Regions from separate parts of the Sinorhizobium sp. 22678 genome, predicted to be linked through region 2. Evidence: predicted binding sites of a transcription regulator. Region 2 holds the regulator's gene; the other holds the start of a gene.
What was found. Region 2 encodes HrcA, which represses chaperone genes, less so after heat shock. Its sites were predicted from a motif close to GTTAGCACTCNCNNNNNGNGAGTGCTAAC; they were not measured.

Region 1: the regulator HrcA is predicted to act here: its motif matches at 7,542-7,570, upstream of ACTJKL_RS13000 (co-chaperone GroES).

Annotation. Positions count from the first base shown of each region.
Region 1 is NZ_JBQEMS010000007.1:151,874-163,163, reverse strand. It holds gene ACTJKL_RS13040 (PAS domain S-box protein) at 1-2,016, shown strand, start outside; gene ACTJKL_RS13035 (response regulator) at 2,043-2,405, shown strand; gene ACTJKL_RS13030 (DnaJ C-terminal domain-containing protein) at 2,488-3,405, shown strand; gene ACTJKL_RS13025 (chaperone modulator CbpM) at 3,402-3,740, shown strand; gene ACTJKL_RS13020 (cytochrome c family protein) at 3,967-4,497, shown strand; gene ACTJKL_RS13015 (hypothetical protein) at 4,607-4,915, shown strand; gene ACTJKL_RS13010 (hypothetical protein) at 5,022-5,414, opposite strand; gene groL (chaperonin GroEL) at 5,488-7,122, opposite strand; gene ACTJKL_RS13000 (co-chaperone GroES) at 7,171-7,488, opposite strand; gene ACTJKL_RS12995 (cold-shock protein) at 8,028-8,237, shown strand; gene ACTJKL_RS12990 (DUF6481 family protein) at 8,367-8,747, shown strand; gene ACTJKL_RS12985 (fatty acid desaturase) at 8,834-9,904, shown strand; gene ACTJKL_RS12980 (hypothetical protein) at 9,901-10,188, shown strand; gene ACTJKL_RS12975 (general stress protein) at 10,312-10,917, opposite strand; gene ACTJKL_RS12970 (PepSY domain-containing protein) at 10,950-11,264, opposite strand.
Region 2 is NZ_JBQEMS010000004.1:288,787-300,076, reverse strand. It holds gene hpf (ribosome hibernation-promoting factor, HPF/YfiA family) at 1-361, shown strand, start outside; gene ptsN (PTS IIA-like nitrogen regulatory protein PtsN) at 536-1,000, shown strand; gene grpE (nucleotide exchange factor GrpE) at 1,122-1,748, opposite strand; gene hrcA (heat-inducible transcriptional repressor HrcA) at 1,907-2,986, opposite strand; gene rph (ribonuclease PH) at 3,244-3,963, shown strand; gene ACTJKL_RS09040 (VOC family protein) at 4,085-4,498, shown strand; gene rdgB (RdgB/HAM1 family non-canonical purine NTP pyrophosphatase) at 4,529-5,173, shown strand; gene hemW (radical SAM family heme chaperone HemW) at 5,185-6,366, shown strand; gene ACTJKL_RS09025 (nuclear transport factor 2 family protein) at 6,383-7,249, opposite strand; gene ACTJKL_RS09020 (SRPBCC family protein) at 7,265-7,747, opposite strand; gene ACTJKL_RS09015 (RNA polymerase sigma factor) at 7,821-9,089, opposite strand; gene ACTJKL_RS09010 (YciI family protein) at 9,086-9,460, opposite strand; gene dnaA (chromosomal replication initiator protein DnaA) at 9,585-11,027, opposite strand.

The DNA of each region.
Region 1 (11,290 bases), on a different contig from region 2:
GCGGGGATCATCCTGCGGGCGAACAAGGCAGAGCTGGAGCTCCTCGGATATCCGGCGGACGAGTATGTAGGCCGGCACATCGCTGAATTTCACGCAGATCCGCCTGTCATCGGCGACATTCTTGACCGCCTGTCCTGTGGCGAAAAACTCGATCGCTATCCCGCCCGCTTGCGCGCACGCGATGGCTCGATCAAGCATGTGCTGATCACATCCAACAGCCGCTTCGATGACGGAAAATTCGTCAACACCCGATGCTTCACGACCGATGTTACCAGCCTGTACGAATCGGAAGACGCACGACGTGAGAGCGAGGAACGACTTTCAGCCACCTACCAGGCGGCGACGATCGGGATCGCTGAATCCGATGCGAATGGCCGCCTGCTGCGGGTCAATGACGCATTCTGCACCATGCTGGGCCGCTCGCGCGAACAACTCCTGACTATGACGTTCCTCGACTATACGCATGAGGATGACCGCGGTGAGGAAGCCCGCTCCTATGCGCGGCAGGTCAACGGAGAGATTGATACTTATGCAATTCGCAAACGTGCCGTGAAGCCCGACGGTACGGTCGTTTATCTCGATGTTTACAGTTCGACTGTCCGCGATCACGCCGGTCGTTTCCGTTATGGCGTGCGGGTTCTGCTTGATGTCACCGAAGCGAAACGCATGGACGACCGTCTTCGCGAAAGCGAACAGCATATGCGTGATTTGCTCGAGGCGCTGCCCGCCGCCGTCTACACCACAGATGCCGAAGGTCGCATCACTTTCTTCAATAAGGCGGCTGTCGAGATGGCCGGCCGCACCCCACAGATCGGAGATAAATGGTGTGTCACCTGGCGTCTCTACAGACCGGACGGCACCTACCTGCCGCACGACCAATGTCCAATGGCCGTGGCGCTCAAAGAAGACCGACCGGTCCGTGGCGAACAAGCCGTGGCGGAAAGGCCGGATGGGACCCGTGTGCCGTTCATACCGTATCCCACTCCGCTGCATGATGTCGCCGGCAAGCTCGTTGGGGCGGTCAACATGCTGGTGGACATCTCCGATCGCGAGAAGGCTGCGGAATATGCAGAACGGCTCGCGGCCATTGTCAGGTTCTCGGACGATGCGATCGTAAGCAAGGACACGCAAGGCATCATCCAGACTTGGAATAGAGGTGCCGAACGCCTGTTCGGCTATTGCGCCGAGGAAGTGATCGGAAAGCCTATAAACATCCTCATTCCGCCCGACCGCCAGGACGAGGAGCCCGGCATTCTTGAAAGGATTCGGCGAGACGAGCACATCGACCATTATGAGACGGTACGGATTCGAAAGGACGGAACCCTGATCGATGTCTCCTTGACGGTTTCCCCTTTGAAAGACGCCCGCGGTCGCGTCGTCGGCGCGTCAAAGATCGCGCGCGATATTACAGAAAGGCGACGCAGCGAAGAACACCGCAAGCTCCTGGTCAACGAACTGAACCACCGCGTAAAGAACACGCTCGCCACGGTGCAATCGCTGGCTGCGCAAACCTTCCGTGGTCTAAACGCAAGCCAGGATTTTGGCCGGTTCCAAAGCCGGCTCGTCGCATTGGCGAGGGCGCACGACGTGCTTACTCGGGAGAGCTGGCAGGGTGCAGATCTTCAAGAGGTCCTGCTCGCGACGATCAATCCAATCTGCGTGGAACCCCAGCAGCGCGTTGAGGCCTCCGGTCCGCCAATCCGGTTGCGGCCGAAAATGGCACTGGCATTGTCGATGGCTTTTCATGAGCTTTGCACAAATGCTGCAAAATACGGGGCGCTCACGAACGACGGCGGTCTCATCAAGGTCAGCTGGCATGTCAGCGATATTGAGAGTGCGTCTCACCTGCATTTACAATGGGAGGAGATTGGTGGTCCATCTGTCATAGTCCCAGCGCGGACGGGTTTTGGCACCCGCCTGCTCGAACGTGCTTTGGCTCGCGAACTCGGCGGCAAGGTCGATCTTGTGTTTGCGCCGAGCGGCGTGCGCTTTCACATCGAGGCGCCACTGGCATGACGTTCAAGCTTCTACAGGCCTGACGCATGACAGCGCGCAGACTTCGGGTACTCGTGGTCGAAGACGAATCCATGATCGCCATGCTGATTGAAGATAGTCTATGCGAACTCGGGCATGAGGTCGTCGCTATAGCCTCTCGGATGCAGGAGGCGCTCGATATCGCGCGGAAAGGTCAGTTCGACATCGCCATCATCGACGTCAATCTGGACGGGGAGCCCAGTTATCCGGTCGCGGACGTTCTGGCGGAACGCAACATACCCTTCATTTTTGCCACGGGCTATGGCAGCAAAGGCCTGGATACAAGGTACTCGAACATCCCCTTGCTCACGAAGCCGTTTCTGGACAGCGAACTGGAAACCGCGCTGGTGCAGATTTCAAAGGAAGTCTAGCGAGCAGAGGCCTGAAGATGTTGACGCGCAGCTTGCCGCAGCCGCGCAGTCGACGTGCACGCCAAATTGGTGGAGGTGATCGGTGACTGATGATCCCTATCAGATACTCGGCGTTCCGCGTACCGCCAAACCGGATGAGATCCGCAAAGCCTACCGCAAGCGCGCAAAGGAGCTGCACCCGGATCTGCATCCAGGCGACAAGGAGGTGGAAGCCAAATTCAAGGCGCTTTCCGCAGCCCACCATTTGCTGAGCGATCCCGAGCAGCGGGCCCGGTTCGACCGGGGCGAGATCGATGCATCGGGGGCAGAACGGCCGCAGCAGCACTTTTACAGGAACTACGCCGATGCAGACCACGCGCGGCGGTATGGGTCAGCGGGCGGAACCGGTGAATTCGAGGATGTGTCGGACATCTTCGCGGATGTTTTCGGGCGGGGCGGGGCAGGGGCTCGTTTCAAGGCGCGTGGGCAGGACCGTCATTATCACCTCGAAATCGAGTTCCAGGACGCGGCAAACGGCGCCCGCCGCCGCATCACCTTTCCCGACGGGAACACGCTCGACTTGGCCATTCCTGCCGGCACACGTGACGGCAGCACGCTCAGGCTGAGGGGCAAGGGGACACCGGGGATTGCTGGCGGGGAACCCGGAGATGCCTTGATCGAAATCAGCGTCCGTTCCCACTCCGTCTTCCGTCGTGAAGGCAACGACATCGAAATGGATCTGCCAATTACGCTTTATGAAGCCGTGCTTGGTGCAAAGATCGAAGTGCCGACGATCTCCGGCCGCGTATCGATGACCATCCCTAAGGGTTCAAATACGGGCGACATCCTGCGTCTCAAGGGCAAAGGGGTGAAGTCTCAACACGGCCCCGCCGGGGATCAGCGTGTTACGCTGAAGGTCGTTCTGCCGACGACGACCGATCCCGATCTCGAGCGTTTCATGGAAACGTGGCGGCAGAGCCACGCTTATGACCCGCGCGAAGCTCTACGGAGGGCCACATGAAATTGACGGAGAGGCAAGTCCTTGAACGGTGCGACGCTGTAACCCTCAAACAGCTGCGCCAGTGGGTGCACAGCGGCTGGATCGTGCCGGCTCAAGGCGAGAGCGGGCTCTCATTTGACGACGTCGACGTCGCTCGAATCCGCTTGGTTTGTGAGCTCCGGCGCGACATGAACGTCAACGGTGACGCTGTGCCGATCATCCTTGCGCTGCTGGATCAGCTCTATGGTCTAAGGCGGGAGCTTAGAACAATTGCGACGGCGCTGTCGAAGCAGCCTGATGAGGTACGCCAGCAATTGAAGCAGTCGCTCTTTTCGCATATTGGCCAGCAGCATTAGCCTGCGGCATCGCGATTTGTTGTCGCAAAGGCGCTGCAGACCGCTGGCCCAGGAGCGCTCTACCGGCCGCACTTTCCGAGAAGGTCGCCGCCGAATGGTGCGACCTCCGTCAGGCTGAACCACATAGAGGTTCGGCGATTTCCCGATAATTCGAAATGGCTAATATATAGGGCAACTCCGTTATGATATTCAGTTTGCTTCAGCAGCGAACCTCAAGGAGGCAAGCATGTTTCGGTTGGGCATTGGGTTCGCATGTTTCGCCACCTATGCTTTTGGGCTACAGCCGCTCGGGGCCGCTGCTGCCGACGATCCCGAAATTGCGCGGGGGGAATATCTCGTCACGATGGGCGGCTGCAACGACTGCCACACACCGGGATATTTTTTTGGAAAACCGGACAGCTCACGCTTTCTCGGCGGGTCGGATGTAGGCTTCGAAATTCCCGGAGAGGGTGTTTTCATCGGTCGTAACATCACGCCCGACAAAGAGACCGGCATCGGCAGCTGGACCAGGGAGCAGATTGTGACTGCCATTCAGACCGGGCAGCGCCCCGACGGCCGTATGCTGGCGCCGATCATGCCGTGGCACGCATTTGCGCAACTCACAAAAGAAGACGCAGGGGCAATTGCAGCATTCCTTCAAAGCCTGAAGCCGGTAAGTCACCAGGTGCCGGGCCCGTTCAAGCCAGGGGAAAAGGTATCAACCTTTATGTTCAGGATCTTGCCGCCGGGCGAAACCGCGGCCGCAGCGCCAAAATAGCCGTTGCACGCGGCTCCGAAGTCTTCCAGCGCCCCCGCCGTTCCCTTGGGCTCAGCCTTTGTGTTTACCACCCTGTGGGCTGCTCTTCTCGGCATTCTTGAGCTGATTGGTGAAGCTCGTCTCTACCTTCACCGGCGCCTTTTCCTTTTTCGGCTTCCGCGCCTCGCGGTTGCCTCTCACTTGTCCTTTAGCCATCGATGCGATCCTCTTGACGTTGAATTTGATGAAGCCGACCCGCCATATGGGCGGCCCCAATGAGAAACAGGCCGTGGCGTCCTATATGCTCTCAAATGAGCCGGTCGTCATCAGCCGCTTGAGGCGCGCGACGCCGCGCTCCCGTTGTGTCCGATTTCTTGTTCTCTTCCTTCGCGGCTTCGCTTATTTGCTTGGTACGATTGGTTTCGGCTTCCTTCAGTGAGGGCTGCGGGTCGGGCTTTCTCTCGAAACGAATCATTTGACGTTCTCCTGATCTGGCAGATTGAAGCGCTCCAAACAAACACGGGAGCGCTTTTCAGATTTTGCGCTCAGATGGCCAGAGCGGTGGCGCAACCTTGAACGCCGCGGCTGTCGGGTGAGGTCTGGCCCGGCATCGTCGCCCAACCGCCGGCCTCTACGAATTGACGCTTCTTGTAACCGTCGGTGATTGCCTTGAACTCGATCAGTTTTGCGGCCGCGTCCGGCGCGGCGTTGAACCGCTCGACGCATATGGCGGATGCCAGTTCACCGCGCGCGATGTCGGCTGCGGCCGCTGCCGCGGTGCGAGACGTGCCGCCTGTCACCCAGCCGCCCCAGTTGAAGCCGACGATCATCGTTGCGGCCGCCGTCGCGGCGCACGCCCATACGAGGATCGCTTTGGATGGCTTGTAATTGTCGAATTGCTGGGTGATTGACGTCTTGCTGCTGTTCTGCATGGCCATTGGAAGCCTCCCCCTCCGTCGTTGTTCGCGTTTCGCCGCCTGACCACCGGGCCGAACGGTTCAGGCACTGCTCTCAGTATCCCATACTGCCCATGGCGCCGTTTCCGGTGCCTTGGGGAGACTCCCTCTCGGGAATATCGGCGATCATGGCTTCGGCGGTGATCAGAAGAGCCGCGATCGAGCCCGCGTCCCGCAAGGCTGTCCGCACGACCTTGGCGGGATCGACAATGCCGGCCTTGATCATGTCGACATAGGTTTCCGTCTGCGCGTCGAACCCCTGATTGTGATCGCTGCCGTCGATAAGTTTTCCAACAACGATCGAACCCTCGACGCCGGCATTGTCGGCGATCTGGCGGATTGGTGCTTCCAGTGCCCGGCGCACGATCGAGATGCCTGCCGCTACGTCGGCGTTCTCGTCGGTGAGACCGACAAGGGCCGATTTTGCCCGTAGTAGCGCCACTCCGCCGCCGGGAACGATGCCCTCCTCGACCGCCGCGCGCGTAGCGTTCAGGGCATCGTCGATGCGATCCTTCTTTTCCTTCACTTCAAGCTCGGTCGCGCCGCCGACGCGAATGACCGCGACGCCGCCGGCGAGTTTCGCCAGCCGCTCCTGCAGCTTTTCCTTGTCGTAGTCGGACGCCGTCTCCTCGATCTGCGCCTTGATCTGGCTGACGCGCGCCTGGATGGAGGCTTTGTCGCCGGAGCCGTCAATGATTGTGGTGGTGTCCTTCTCGATCAGCACCCGCCTGGCGCGGCCAAGCATATCCAGCGTAACGTTCTCAAGCTTGATACCCAGATCCTCGGAGATCGTCTGGCCGTCCGTCAGGATGGCAATGTCTTCCAGCATGGCCTTGCGGCGGTCGCCGAAGCCGGGAGCCTTGACGGCCGCAATCTTCAGGCCACCTCGCAGCCTGTTGACGACGAGCGTCGCCAGCACTTCGCCTTCGACGTCTTCGGAGATGATCAGCAACGGTTTCCCGGTCTGCACCGCGGCCTCAAGGATCGGCAGGATAGCCTGCAGACTGCCGAGCTTCTTCTCGTGGATGAGGATATAGGGATCCTCCAGTTCCACGCGCATCTTCTCGGCGTTGGTCACGAAATACGGCGAGAGATAACCGCGATCGAACTGCATGCCCTCGACGACGTCGAGTTCGGTATCGGCCGTCCTGGCCTCTTCGACGGTAATGACCCCCTCGTTGCCCACCTTCTCCATCGCCCTTGCGATCATTTCGCCGACGCTGGCGTCGCCATTGGCGGCAATCGTGCCGACCTGCGCGATCTCGCTCGACGAGATGACCTTCGTGGCGCGCACCTTGATTTCCGCGAGGACGGCGGCAACGCCAAGATCGATGCCGCGCTTTAGGTCCATTGGGTTCATGCCCACCGAAACCAGCTTAGCACCTTCGCGAAAGATGGACGCGGCGAGCACGGTGGCCGTCGTGGTGCCGTCGCCGGCAAGGTCATTGGTCTTTGAGGCTACCTCGCGCACCATCTGCGCACCCATATTCTCGAACTTGTCTTCAAGCTCGATTTCCTTGGCGACGGACACGCCGTCCTTGGTGATGCGTGGAGCGCCATAGGACTTGTCGATGACGACATTGCGGCCCTTCGGGCCGAGCGTCACCTTGACGGCATTGTTGAGCAATTCCACGCCGCGAAGCAGGCGATCGCGGGCGTCAGTGGAGAAGATGATTTGTTTGGCGGACATTGTCTTTGGCCTGTTCGGGCTTGAGATAAGGGATCGAAATTCGAGGGATCAGGCAGCATTGGCGGTTGCGACGGTATTTGCTGCGACGATGCCCATGATGTCGGATTCCTTCATGATCAGTAGGTCTTCGCCATCGATCTTGACCTCTGTTCCGGACCATTTACCGAGCAGGATCGTGTCGCCGATCTTGACGTCGAGCGGGATCAGCTTTCCACTTTCGTCGCGGGAGCCGGGACCGACGGCGATCACTTGGCCCTCTTGGGGCTTTTCCTTGGCGGCGTCGGGGATGATGATCCCGCCCTTGGATTTGATGTTACCTTCGGCGCGTCGGATGACGACGCGGTCGAGGAGCGGGCGAAATGTCATGGGATTCTTTCTGCGACCGGCGTATAGGGCGGCTGCAACTCCTAAATAGCATCGACGGCAATCGATTAATAGGAGTGCCAAGAAATATTATTCGAAGCTGAATATGACCTGAAATCGGTGTCTGCAATTTACGCGAATTGTTGTCTGGGAGAAATGGAATTAATATTTTGACGTACTTAAATTACCTTTTTCCGCGGCAAGATATTAGTCAGGTTGAGTAGGAGACTGTGCCTTCGTTAGTTAAAAACACTTCGAGGCGTACCGGTGTACTCAGCTCATTTGGCCTAGCGGCGGGTGCACCGGTATGGAAAGGAACGCGACCACCTGGATTTATCTACCAAAGGTTGTCTTCGATTTTTCTGAAAACAAAAGGTTGACGCGGCCGCCGCTCTCGTCTATGAGAAGACATCGATACTTTGTTTGCCGATATTTGTTTTGCTGCGCTGTGCGCGTCTCTTGACGAACTTCCCTCTCTCAAAAGTCGAAACCCCGCTGTGCGTCGCCCAGCGGTGATCTATGTTGCTAAGAAAGGGTTCGTTATGACCACTGGCACAGTTAAATGGTTCAATTCCACCAAGGGCTTCGGCTTCATTCAGCCCGACGACGGCAGCGCCGATGTGTTCGTTCACATCTCTGCTGTTGAACGCGCAGGCATGAATTCGATTGTTGAAGGTCAGAAGCTCGGCTTCGAGCTCGAGCGCGACAACAAGTCGGGCAAGATGTCCGCAGGCCAGCTCCGCGCTGCCTAATGCTTTTTCGCCGCTGATGACCACGGATGTACTGGCATCGCGGCAAGAGGTTCGAAGAGGCCAGGCGAATGTCTGGCCTTTTTCCGTTGAGGCGGTCTTCGCGACCAAACGATATCAAAGGAACAACGATTGAGACACCCGAACGACAACGGCTTTGCCGAACGACGCAATGCCGCGGCAGATGCAAAGCGCCAGCTTCTGACAAAATTTGCATCCGCTCCCAAGCCGACCGACCCTGAAATGCAGGAAAAACTGGCTGCGCGCGAAGCGGCCAACCGTGCCAGGGAGGCCCGCCGCGCCGAGCGCGAAGCGCTGAAGACAGCCGAGAACGAGCGAATCCTGGCAGAAGCCGCTGCGTTGGCCGCGGCTGCCGAGGCCGAGCAAAGGGCTGAAGCCGAAGCCCGCCAGGCAGAAATTGCCGATCGGGTCTCGCGCGTCGTCGCCGACGAAGCGGCCCGCAAGGCTGAACGCGACCGCCGCTATGCGGCCCGCAAAGCCCGCCGGGCGTAACACTTCAACACCTGCTCCCGTTCCACGGGCGCAGCCCATTGCCCTGGCGGATGATCACGGGGCGAGCGAAAAACGGACCGGTTATAATGAGCGCACATGTCTATCCACCCGCTTCACTTGTTGAGGACAATGCTGGAGCGTGGTTGAAGACGCTGGCGAAATACCGGCAGCCCCGTCTGGGGCGTAGCGCCTTCGAACTGTTCGTCACTCTCGTTCCTTTCGCCATCTTCTGGGCAGCGGCCTCCTTTTCCCTGGCCCACGGCTTCTGGCCCGGGCTGATCGCGATCCTTCCTGCCAGCGCCTTCCTGCTCCGATTGTTCATGATCCAGCACGATTGCGGCCACGGCTCGTTTTTCGCCCGTCGGGGGCTCGATGACTGGACCGGCCGCGTGCTCGGGGTCCTGACCCTGACCCCTTACGACTATTGGCGGCGTGCACACGCCGCCCATCATGCGACTGCGGGCAATCTCGACCAACGCGGGGTTGGTGACATCACCACGCTGACCATTGCCGAGTACCGAGCCCTTTCGCCGACGAAGCGCCTCGGCTACCGGCTGTACCGGCACCCGCTCGTCATGTTCGGCATCGGGCCGGCCTGGCTCTTCCTGTTCAAGCAACGCCTGCCGTTCGGGATGATGAACTCGGGTGCTCTGCCTTGGATTTCGACCATGGGGACGAATCTTGCGATCGTTACGCTGGCCGGCTTGATGGTGTGGGCCGTCGGGTTGGGACCTTTTCTCCTGATCCATCTTCCGGTCGTGCTGCTCGCAGGTGCAGCCGGCGTTTGGCTCTTCTATGTGCAGCACCAGTTCGAGGAGACTCACTGGTCGGCGGGCGAGGATTGGCGGTTTCCTCAGGCGGCGCTGCATGGCGCCTCCCATTACGATCTTCCGCCGGTGCTGCGGTGGCTCACCGGCAATATAGGCATTCATCACGTGCACCACCTGTCCAGCCGGATCCCCTATTACCGTCTGCCGGAAGTACTGCGTGACCATCCGCAACTTGCCGGCATCGGACGGATCACCTTGTGGGACAGCCTCAAATGCGTCCGGCTCGTGCTCTGGGACGACCGGCGCCGGAGGCTGGTTTCATTCCGCGACGCCGCAGGGTCGCTGCGCCGCTCCCTTACCGAAGATGTACGAAAGACGACGACATGATTGAATTGACGCCAACGCAGATCCGGGGCCTTAAGCTTGCCAAGGACGGTGACGTGCATCCCCAGGGTGGGAAGAGGTGGACGCACCTGAATGCCCAGGTCACCTATGCAAGGAAGGACCGGTTCAAGGAACGGCCGCAGAAGATCAAGTTCCTGACGACCGCGACCCTGAACGAGCTGCGCGAGCACAACCTCGTGAAGGCGCTCGATACGGATGTTCCGCCCGAGGAGTCGGCTCACGGCATTACCATGGCCGGCAAGATGCTGCTTCTGAAGATCAAGTGAGCACGCCCCAGAAGAAGCATGGGGCGCGTGCGTGCGCTACCGATTTTGCTCGACGGCCGTGGAGATAGCTGCGAGGGCCGGCCGCGCTTGCAGCCCCCGCAGCGGCGGACGTCAGCCCTGCCGTTATGGCATCATGCCGCGGTACCGCTCACGCTCCCGTTCGACCTGATCGAGCGTGTACGGATCGGCATTTTCGTCGAAACGTGACCATCCTTCCTGGGCATAGATGCTTCTGCGGGCCGCAGGATCCACGATTTTGCGCTGTTTCAGGATCGCTTCTGCTCGGGGTGCGACACTGTCTTCGACCCTTGCCGTGACCAGAGTGCCCCCCCTGCGAACGCCTTCGGCGTAGACATGGGCGTCTTCTTCATCGACGCCGGATTCCGTCAGCGCACCTATCAGGCCACCAGCTGCGCCCCCGGCGATTGCGCCGGCGGCCGCACCGGCCGCGGTGGAGGCAAGCCAGCCGGCAGCCACCACTGGGCCAACTCCAGGAATGGCCATAAGGCCAAGCCCCGTCAGAAGGCCAACGACGCCGCCTCCGGCAGCGCCGAGGCCAGCTCCGGCACCGGCCCCTTCGGCCGCGTTCGAGCCGTCCGTCGAGTAGCGATCTCCCGTGTTGTTCGCGACGATGCTGATGTTGTCTGAAGGAACGCCTGCCGTTTCCAGATCGCTTACGGCCTCGCGAGCATCTGCATAGTCGTCAAAGAGCCCTGTTACGGTTCTCATATTCGTTCTCCCTTTCCTTTGGTGTCTGTGGACTACTGCGCCGTTACGTTGCCCTGATAGTCGAGAGCGACCGAAACGGATTTGCCCTCCTTCATCGCAGTTGCCTGCCACACACCCTTGTCATCGAGCTTCAATCCGCTGACCTCGGTGTATCCGGCCTCTTCGATCCGTTCCTTCGCTTGCGCTTCAGTAAAGCTGTTCGCGCCTTCGACCGGTGCCGTCGGGTTCTCAGAATCGGGCGTTGCGACAGCAGGCGTTTCTCCTTCCGCTGAAGGCGTCGTCTGCGCGAGTGAAGTCGTGGCCACGGCGCTCATCAGTGCTGCCGCGGCAATGATCATATTTTTCATGTGGTTACCTCTTCAGAAGACCGCGA
Region 2 (11,290 bases):
GCCACAGTCAGCCTTCGACGCGGCTTCGGAGCGCATCGAGAAGCGGCTCCGGCGCTACAAGCGCAAGCTCAAGGACCATCACAACGGCAACGGGCAGAATGCCACCGAAGTGGCCTATCGAGTGATGGACTCGGTGCCCTTCGAGGACGAGGAAGTCCCCGACGATTATGCGCCGACGATCGTTGCCGAAACAACGAAACAGTTGAGAACAATGTCCGTCGCCAATGCCGTTATGGCCTTGGACATGACGGATGAACCGGTGCTGATGTTCCGCAGCCCCGGCAAGGATGACCTGAACATCGTCTATCGGCGCAACGATGGGAATATTGGCTGGATCGACGCCGCCAATATCAAGGCATGAGTGGGGATGGGGGAAGCCAGCCGGACTGGCGTCCCCCGTCTTTCCGATCAGCGGGACGGCGGAAAAGCTCGACTTTTCTGTGCATTCGACCCGCCAAGACAAAGATGGGTAGAGCCATCACGGCGCATTTGTGATGAGATTGCCAGGCTCTAACCGGCGAACGAGGATAAAAGAATGGCATTGGCAGGCTTGCTGCATCAAAATGCGATCATCCCGGCCATGAGGGCCAACTCGAAGAAGCAACTCCTTCAGGAATTGGCGGCAAAAGCATCGAAGCTCACCGGTCTTCCGGAGCGGGAGATCTTCGACGTCATCCTGCAGCGAGAAAGACTCGGCTCGACCGGGGTGGGCAACGGCATCGCCATCCCGCACGGCAAGCTCAGCAGTCTGCCGTCGATCGTCGGTATCTTTGCGCGGCTCGATACGCCCGTGGATTTCGAAGCATTGGACGACCAGCCGGTCGACCTCGTCTTTCTGCTGCTTGCACCGGAAGGTGCCGGCGCCGACCACCTCAAGGCGCTCTCGCGCATCGCCCGCGTGCTGCGCGACCACGACATGGTGTCGCGTATCCGAGCGAGCGACTCGGCAAGCGCGATCTACACGCTGCTTAGCGACGACACGACCTCGCACGCTGCCTGAGTATCTTCTGCCTGCTGTCCTGCCGGAGCCGGTTGGAAGAGCATGCGATATTTCGAACAATGACGAAGGGCCGCGCACCTGGCAGAGTGCGCGGCCCTTCGCAAATCGCATTCATGCGCCGTCAGGCAGCAGGCGTCTCGCTTTCAGAGGACGCGGCTTTCGGGCCGCCCTTAGCAACACCGACCATCGCCGGGCGCAGAACGCGCTCGCCGATCGTGTATCCCGCCTGGACCACCTGGACGACCGTGTTGTTCGGGACCTCGGTGTTCGGGACCTCGAACATGGCCTGGTGGAAATTCGGATCGAACTTCTGACCGGTGGGGTCCAACTGCTTCACGCCGTGACGCTCGAGCGCCGCGAGCATCGACCGTTCGGTCATCTCCACGCCCTCGATGAGTGCTTTCAGGCCGGCATCGCCCGCCTCTCTGGCGTCGGCCGGAATCGCATCCAGCGCGCGGCGCAGGTTGTCGGAGACCGCCAGCATGTCGCGCGCGAAGCCCGCGACGGAATAGGACTTCGCGTCCTTCACGTCACGTTCGGTGCGCCGGCGCAGGTTGTCCATCTCCGCAGCGAGGCGAAGATATTTGTCGCGCAGTTCCGCACTCTCGGCCCTGGCAAGCTCAAGCGGATCTGGCGCGGTCGTGGAAGCATCCGCCTCCGGCTTCTCCGCGGCTTGCGGCTCAGCGGCTGTTTCGAATTCTTCAGGCGCCGCGGCCTCGGGTCCGTTCTTGTTCGTTTCGTCGGTCATGACGTTCTCCGAATTTCTGTCTTTTGCTCTGTTCGGCATCATCAAACCAGCGGAAGTCGCTTTGCTTGAACGTTCTGTTGCCTGGATTTGAAGCCCGATATCGATGTTTGGGCCCGAAAAATCAAGAGTCGATTGCTGCATCGATCAAAAGGATTCGCTCAGCGCGACAGCCGCGACATGAGCTGCGCGGTGTAATCGACCATGGGAACGATGCGGGAATAGTTGAGCCGGGTCGGCCCGATGACACCGACCGCGCCGACGATACGGTCGTCGCTGTCGCGGTAGGGAGCGACGATCAGCGAGGATCCGGAGAGTGAAAACAGCTTGTTTTCGGAACCGATGAAGATGCGCACGCCCGGGCCGCTCTCGGCGAGGTTGAGGATCTCGATCAGGCTGTCCTTCTTTTCGAGGTCATCGAAGAGCATGCGCAGCCGCTCAATGTCATCCGTCCCTTCCAATCCTTCGAGCAGATTGGCGCGGCCCCTGACGATCAGCCGCGCCGGCTGGCCGTCGCCCTCGCTTCCGGACCAGATCGCCAGCCCACGCTCGACCAGGTCCTGCGAGAGCGCGTCGAGCTCGCCGCGCACCGTCTCCTTGACCTTTTCCAGTTGCGTCCGCAGTTCGGGGATCGTCTGACCGGCAAGGTGAGCGTTGACGAAGTTCGCCGCTTCGGTGAGCTGGGCGCTGGTGATCCCGGCCGGCAGCTCGATGATGCGATTCTCCACCTGATCGTGCTCGCCGACGAGCACTGCCAGCGCCTTGGTCGGCGCCAGCCGGATAAACTCGACATGCTTGAGAACGGGGTCGCTCTTGGTGGTGATGACGAGACCTGCGCCGCGCGACATGCCGGACAGCATCTGGCTCGCCTCGGTAAGAAGGTTTTCGACCGACCAGTCGCGATTTCCCGGGTGAACCTGCCTTTCGATCGAGGCGCGTTCCTCCGGCGAGAGATTGCCCACCTGCATGAAGGCGTCCACGAAGAAGCGCAGGCCCAGCTGCGTCGGAAGCCGGCCGGCGCTGACATGGGGGGAATAGATCAGGCCCAGATCCTCGAGATCGCTCATCACGTTGCGAACCGAGGCCGGCGACAGCGACACCGGCAACAGCCGAGAGAGATTGCGCGAGCCCAGCGGCTCCCCGCTTTCCAGATAGCTCTCGACAATGCGGCGGAAGATCTCGCCGGAGCGCTCGTCCAGCGCCGATGCGATCCCCTTCGTTCCAGGGTTGCGCAGTACCATGTCACTCCGTGATCAGTATCCCGTGTTCGCAAAGAATATAGTGATCCGCACGGGGAATGGCAAAAGGGAAAAATCACTGCGAAGCTTCGACATCAAGCGGTTCCCTTTGCCCACGCCATGATCTAGAAGGCTCACGAAAGCGCCGCGTGTCTTCAGACGCGCAAAGGCCGCTGGAGCACTTTGAATTCTGCATGGTCTTGTCCTTGAACCGAACAGGACTCGAAGGAACATGCAGTCGGGATCGACAGGAGTTGACGATGCGGCCATCCGGTAGAAAAATCGACCAAATGCGCAAGGTCTCGTTCGAGCGCAATTTCTCCAAGCATGCGGAAGGATCCTGCCTGGTACGCTTCGGCGACACGCATGTTCTGTGCACCGCCAGCCTGGAGGAAAAAGTTCCGGCGTGGCTGCGCAACGGCGGCAAGGGCTGGATCACCGCGGAATACGGCATGCTGCCGCGCGCGACCGGCGAGCGCATGAGGCGCGAGGCGGCGACCGGCAAGCAGAGCGGCCGCACGCAGGAGATCCAGCGGCTGATCGGGCGGTCGCTCAGAGCCGTGGTCGATCTTCCGGCGCTCGGCGAACGTCAGATCTCGATCGACTGCGACGTGCTTCAGGCCGACGGCGGCACGCGCACTGCGTCGATCACCGGCGCCTGGATCGCCCTCCACGACTGTTTGAAGTGGATGGAAGCGCGCAACATGGTCAAGCTGGAGAAGGTCCTGAAAGATCATGTGGCCGCCATTTCCTGCGGCATCTTCGCCAATCAGCCGGTCATCGACCTCGATTATCTCGAAGACTCGGCTGCGGAGACGGATGCCAATTTCGTGATGACGGGCAGCGGCGGCCTGGTCGAGATCCAGGGAACGGCGGAAGGCAAGCCCTTCAGCGAAGAAGAATTTGCAAGCCTGATGCTGCTCGCCAAGAACGGCATTGCCGAACTCGTCGAAATGCAGAAGCAGGCGATAGCAGGCTAGACTGCTCTCTGCTGCACGGCAGCAGTGAGATGATCTGACGCTTCGACAATATGCACCTCCGGACGGAACACCGTCATGGCTTTCCGGAAGTGCTCTGGATCACTTGAGAGGAACCGGTCCGGTGCCGACATTCGAAGGCATTCTGGAAACCGCGCTTTACGCGGACGATCTCGACCAGGCCGAGGCCTTCTACGGAACGGTCCTCGGCCTTGAAAGGATCACGCGCGCCGGTAGCCGCCATGTCTTCTTCCGCTGCGGCGAAGGCGTGCTGTTGATCTTCAACCCGGCGGAGACGGTGAAGCCGCCTGCACCGGGCGCACTTCCCGTGCCTCCGCACGGGACGAAGGGCAACGGGCACATGTGCTTCCGGGTCGCCGCCGAGGCACTCGATGCCTGGAAGGCGAAACTGGAGGCAGCCGGAGTTTCGATCGAGGCGGATGTCCGCTGGCCGAACGGCGCCCGCTCCTTCTATTTCCGCGATCCGGCCGGCAACAGCCTGGAATGCGCGGAAGCGGGCCTCTGGGCCAAGGATTGATTTCGGCAGAACCTGAACGGAACGGAACAGATGCGCAGACTGATCGACAAGACGCTCGTCGTCGCGAGCCATAATGCCGGCAAGATCCGTGAGATCCGCGATCTCATCGGGCCGCTCGGCTTCGAGGCGAAATCGGCAGCCGATCTCGATTTCGTCGAGCCGGAAGAGACCGGCACGACCTTCGAGGAGAACGCGACGATCAAGGCGCTCGCCTCGGCCAGGGCTTCCGGACTGCCGGCGCTTTCGGACGATTCCGGTCTTGCCATCGACGCGCTCGGCGGCGCCCCCGGCGTCTACACGGCCAACTGGGCCGAACGTGAGGACGGCAGCCGCGACTTCCAGATGGCCATGGAAAAGGTCGAAGAGGCGCTCCGCGACAAGGGTGCGGTGACGCCCGAAAGCCGTACCGCACGCTTCGTGTCCGTTCTCTGCCTTGCCTGGCCGGACGGGCATGTCGAGCTCTTTCGCGGCGAGGTCGAGGGTTATGTCGTCTGGCCGCCGCGCGGCACCAGCGGCTTTGGCTACGATCCGGTCTTCCAACCGAAGGGCTACGACACCACATTCGGCGAAATGAGTGCGGAGGAGAAGCATGGCTGGAAGCCCGGCGATCCCGAGGCTCTGTCGCACCGCGCCCGCGCATTCAAGCTGTTCGCCGAAACCTGTCTCGGCGCCTGAGTAGAGAGACGATGCAGATAGCCCCGCTTTCAGCGATCGGTGACGGCATGGATCCCGGTTTCGGGGTCTATGTGCACTGGCCGTTCTGCGCGGCGAAATGCCCCTATTGCGACTTCAATAGCCATGTGCGCCACCAGCCGGTGGATCAGCCTCGCTTCGTCGCCGCATTTCTGAAGGAAATGGCTGCGGTGCGCGCGCTTTCCGGTCCGAGAACCGTCACCAGCATTTTCATGGGCGGGGGTACCCCGTCGCTGATGGAGCCTCAGACGGTGGAGGCGATCCTCGACGGCATTGCCCGGCATTGGCACGTGCCCGATGGCATCGAGATCACCATGGAGGCGAACCCCTCCAGCGTCGAGGCGACGCGCTTCCGCGGCTATAGGGCGGCCGGCGTCAACCGCGTCTCGCTCGGCGTCCAGGCTCTCAACGACCGTGACCTCAAATTTCTCGGGCGGCTGCACGATGTCGAGAATGCGTTGAAGGCCGTGCGGCTCGCCCGCGAGATCTTTCCGCGGATGTCCTTCGACCTGATTTATGCGCGGCCGAACCAGACGGTCGAGGAATGGGAGCGCGAACTGAAGGAGGCGGTTTCCTACGCCGTCGATCATCTGTCGCTCTACCAGCTTACCATCGAGGAAGGGACGCCCTTCTACGGCCTGCACAAGGCAGGCAAGCTCGTCGTTCCGGATGGCGAGCAGTCGGCTGTCCTCTACGAGGCCACGCAGGAGATCACCGCGGCGATCGGCATGCCGGCCTATGAGGTCTCCAACCATGCCCGGCCGGGGGCCGAGAGCCGGCACAACCTCACCTATTGGCGCTACGGCGACTATGCGGGCATCGGCCCCGGCGCCCATGGGCGGCTGGCGATCGGATCAGGCAAGATCGCGACCGCAACCGAGCGCAACCCCGAGGCATGGCTGCAACGCGTCGAAGAATGCGGCGAAGGCCTGATCGAGCGGGAACTGCTCGATTTCGAGGCGCAGGCCGATGAGCTTTTGCTGATGGGGTTGAGGCTGCGCGAAGGCGTCGATCTCGCCCGCTGGCAGACCCTCTCGGGCCGCGATCCGGATCCGGCCCGGGAAGAGTTCCTGATCGAGCATGGTTTCATCGAACGGATCGGCAATTCGCGGCTGCGCTGCACGCCCGCCGGAATGCTGATCCTCGACGCCGTGGTGGCCGACCTCGCCTGCTGATCGCGGGCCGAGCGGTTCAACCGCCTTCCTTTACCGGTGCGACGATCCCCCAGGTAACCCCGAAGGGATCTTTGAGCTGGCCGTAATGATCGCCCCAGAAGGCGATCTCCAGCGGCATCGTCACCTCCGCGCCGGCCTCCACCGCCCGTTTCCACCAGAAATCCGCGTCGTCGACGACGAGGTGCAGCACGAAGCCCTCCGGCGGCTTCCAGGGATGGCCGAATTCCGGGAAGGGATCGTTCAGCATCAATGCGCCGCCGTTGATCGTCAGGTGGCAGTGGATGAGGCGCTTTCCGTCCTGGGCAAGTTTGCGGTCCTCCTCCTTGGCGCCGAAAGCGCGGACGTAGAAGGCCGCCGCCGCATCTGCATCCTCCACGTTGAGATAGGCGATGACACCGGGCATGGGCGGGCGCGACGGTGCTTGCCAGTCGACCTCGGATCGAGGATCGAGATCGATCGCCGCCTTGAAGCTCCCGTCCATGTAGAAGGGAACGGATTCGTGCTGATGGGCAATCTTCCATCCCCTGTCGGTGCGCGTCAGGCCCAAGGTCAGGCGATACCAGAGCGCCGCCTTCTGACCATCGTGCTTCTCGCCGGAAAGATGCGTCAGCGCAGTGGCGAAGGCGACGTCGCCGCTCACCGAAACGTCGAGATCCTCGAGGGTGAAGCCGAGCGGTCCTTTCCACGTGGAGAACCACTGCTCGAGGCCGCCGGCATCTGCGTCGGAGGCCTTGAGGGGCGGCGCCAGGGAAAAGACGAGGCAATCGTCCGTGCCGTGGGCGAGGACGCGGGCGGCATCCTTCCGGCGCAACGCCTCCGCCCAGCCCCCGATTACCTCCTCGATTTCCGCAATGGCCGTATTGCTGCTCCCGGTAATGGTCATGACCCGGTCCTCCCCTCAGAGTTTCGCAACGAGTGCTGCAAGCTGATCGGCGCATTGGCCCCAGCCCTCGTGGAAGCCCATCTTCTCATGGGCATCGCGGTCCTCGACGCTCCAATGGAGCGCGCGGGCCGTATAGCGGGTCTTGCCGCCCTCGTTCTCGAAGGTCATGACCGCCGTCATGAACGGCTTTTCGGACGGCTTCCAGGCTTCCGTAAAGGCATCGGTGACGACGATCTTCTCGTTCGGCACGACTTCCAGATAGACGCCCTGATTAGGATAGAGTTCGCCCTCGGGCGAGCGCATGACAAAGCGGTTGATGCCGCCCGCCCTGACGTCGAGCTCCGCTTCCGTGATCGTCCACGGCAGAGGGGCGAACCACTGCTTCAGAAGCCCGGCTTCCGTGAAGGCCCGGTAGACCTTCTCGCGCGGGGCATCGATCAGCCGGGTCAGAACCAGTTCGCGTTCGCCGCCGGAATTGGTGTCGGTCGCTGCAGTCATTTTCGAATTCCTCCATGTTGGTTCATTCCAAGGACGAAAGAGGATGCCGCCTGCCGACAGGGGTCAGAAAAAATTATCGCTCTTCTTCCGCGACCGTCGCCGGCTCGGCCGCGAGGTGATCGAGCTGCATGCGGATATAGGCCGCTTCGGCCGCGTTGGTGGCCAGTGCGATCGCCCGGTCGAAGGCGGCGCGCGCCTCGCATGCCCGGCCGAGTTGCTTCAAAAGGCCGCCGCGCAGGCCATGATAATAGAAATAGCCGGAAAGCCTCTCGCCAAGGGGCTCCACCATCGCCAGTGCGGCCTCCGCTCCCTCCCGTTTGGAGACGGCGACCGCGCGATTGAGCGTGACGACCGGAGAGGGCTGCAGGCGCTCGAGCGCCTGGTAGAGGAGGTCAATCTCCTCCCAATCCGTCTGCTCAGGACGTTCGGCGCGGGCGTGCAGGGCGGCGATCGCTGCCTGTATCTGGTAAGGCCCGGGGCGGCGATGGCGCATTGCCTTGTCGATCATCGCCAGCGCCTCGGTAATCATCGGCCGACTCCAGAGCCGCCGATCCTGATCTTCGAGCAGGACGACGGCACCGTTTGCATCGAAGCGCGCGCGGGCGCGCGAATGCTGAAGCAGCAGAAGTGCCGTCAGTCCCATGATTTCCGGCTCGGCGGGAAACAGCCGCAGCAGCAGCCGCGACAGGCGGATCGCCTCGTCGCAAAGATCGGCGGAGACGCCCTCGGCGCCGTTCATCGCCGAATAACCCTCGTTGAAGACGAGATAGATCATCGTCGCGACCGCAGCGAGCCGCTCGGCGCGATCGGCGGCATCGGGTGTCTCGAACGGGATGCCGGCGGCCGCCACGCGGGCCTTGGCGCGGGTGATGCGCTGCTCCATCGCGGCTTCGCTGACGAGAAAAGCACGGGCGATCTGCCTGACGGAGAGCCCCGATACGATGCGCAGTGCAAGCGCGATCTGCTGGGTTGCCGGAAGCGTCGGATTGCTGCAGACGAAGAGCAGCCGCAGGATGTCGTCGCGGTAATGCGCCCCGTCGAGGCGATCGGCGAGCTCGCTCTCCCGGTCTTCGAGGTCGGAGAGCAGTTCCTCCGGGGGCAGCGCCGTCTCGCGCGACTGCCGCCGCACCCTGTCGATGCCGCTATTGCGTCCGACGAAGATGAGCCAGGCGGCGGGATCGCGCGGCGGACCGGTACGGGGCCAGTTTTTCAGCGCCCGGATACAGGCCTCCTGAAATGCCTCCTCCGCCAGATCGAGATTGCGAAAGTAGCGCAGCAGCGCACCCATTGCCTGCGGCCGCGCGGAAACAAGAGCAAGATCGATCCAGCCTGTGTCGGTCATGAGGGCAACTCACCGGGTTTATAAAGCGCGAGCGGCCGGACTTCGTAGGAGCCCGTGCTCGGATTGGCGTTACTCAGATCGCGCGCGAAGTCGAGCGCCTCGTCCAGCGAGGCGCAATCGATCAGATAGAAGCCGAGCAACTGTTCCTTGGTCTCGGCGAAGGGGCCGTCGATGACGATCGTCTCGCCGGCGCTGTGGCGCAGCGTCGCCGCCGCCGTCGTCGGCACCAGCCGCGCCACGGGCCCCAGCTTGCCCGCTTCGACATATTTGCGTTGGACGGCGCTCAGATCACGCATGACCCGCTCGTCCTCCTCCTTGCTCCAGGCACTGGTGACGCTTTCATCGTTGTAGCAAAGCACGGCGTAAAGCATTGAAAATCTCCGCTCTGGTCTGAAGACGAATGGCGGTATTGATAGCCGACAAGCGACGGGAAAAAAACGCTCAACAAAAAAGCCCGGCGGACCGGGCTTTTCGTAACTTCGAGCTTACCTTCGTCTATTCGTTGATCAGTCGCTTCAAAAGCTCGATCTCGTGGCTGAGCTTGGTGTCGGCAGAAATCAGTTCCTCGATCTTGCGCACCGCATGGAGCACGGTCGTGTGGTCGCGCCCGCCGAAGCGGCGGCCGATTTCGGGGAAGGAGCGTGGGGTCAGTGTCTTCGACAGATACATTGCGATCTGGCGCGGCTTGACGATGACGCGGGTTCGGCGGTTCGAGACCAGCTCCTGACGCGAGACGTTGTAATGCTTGGCCACTACGCGCTGGATATCTTCGATGCGGACGCGGCGCGGTTCCCCGGCATTGACGAGATGGCCGAGCAGTTCGTCGACCCGCTCGATCGAAAGCTGCGGCTCGAAGGAGCGACGGAAGAGAAGCTGATTGAAGGCGCCCTCGAGTTCGCGGCCGCTGGCTGTCACGTTGCGGGCGACATGGCTCAGGATCTCGGGCGGAATCTCGAGCGAGGCATCGTCCTGGCGCGCCGCTTCGAGACGACGCTTCAGCATTTCCAGGCGCATCTCGTAGTCCGGCCCTTCCATCTCGATCGCCACGCCGCCTTGCAGGCGCGAGCGAACGCGGCTGTCGAGCGATTCCAGCTCCCAGGGTGCACGGTCGGCGGCGACGACCACCTGTTTGGCGGAGTCGAGCAGCATGTTCAACAGATGGCAGAACTCGTGCTGGATCGACTTGCCCTGCAGGAACTGCATGTCGTCGATAATGAGAAGGTCGATGTTGCGAAGCGATTCCTTCAGCGACAGCGCGTCATTGTCGCGGATCGCCGTTGCGAAACGCCACATGAAATATTCGGCCGTCAGATAGACGACGCGCGGCGCGCGCGCACTCTGGAGGGCCGCGAGAGCGATCGCCTGCAGGAGATGCGTCTTGCCGAGACCAACGCTCGAATGGATGAAGAGCGGATTGAAGCGCACGGCGCCGGCGCCGGCCTCGGCAATCGTACGCGCTGCCGCGAGCGCGACCCGGTTCGACGAGCCCTCTACGAAACTATCGAAACCGTAGCGCTGATCGAGAGGCGAGCCGAAAAGCGGCGCCTGGACCGGTCTCGCCGGAGCTGCCGCAACCGTGGCGGCGGCAATTGCCACGGAGGGGGCCGCCGAACGGCGGGAAGGAGAGACGGGCGCCGCTTCGGCAACCGCGGCAACGCTCTCCTCAGGAGCCGTCGGGCGATGACCGCGGGTCGCAGTGCGCACGAGGATCTCCACCTTCAGTATTTCGCCGTCCTCCTGCTGGACGAGCGTGGTGATCAGATCGAGATAGCGATTATTGATCCAGGACTTCAGAAAAGTCGTCGGGACCGAGAGGCGCACGACGCTTTTCGACACTGAATGGAGCTTGAGGCGTCCAAACCAACTTGCGAAGACATCCGGTCCGACCTGGGCTTTCAAGCGCGCACTTACCCGCTCAAACAGTGCGTCATGCCGCATGTCGTGTTTTTCCCCCGCCGCCTGAGACTGATTGCTTCCGGCCTGAAAACCTTCAGGTGCCGTCGCCAAATTCATCCGCATCTTGCCGCCTTCCAATTTCATTATTCCGACGCCGTCATTTCTGGCGGCCTCATCTTTATGTCCGCCCGCCACGGCCGCTCAAAGCCATGCCGCGTCAGCCGGACGCTCTGATACGCACCGAACCCGGGCTCCTCATATCCCGTCACGGCGCGCTGCGCTCATTCGCTCGCCTTCGCCTCAAG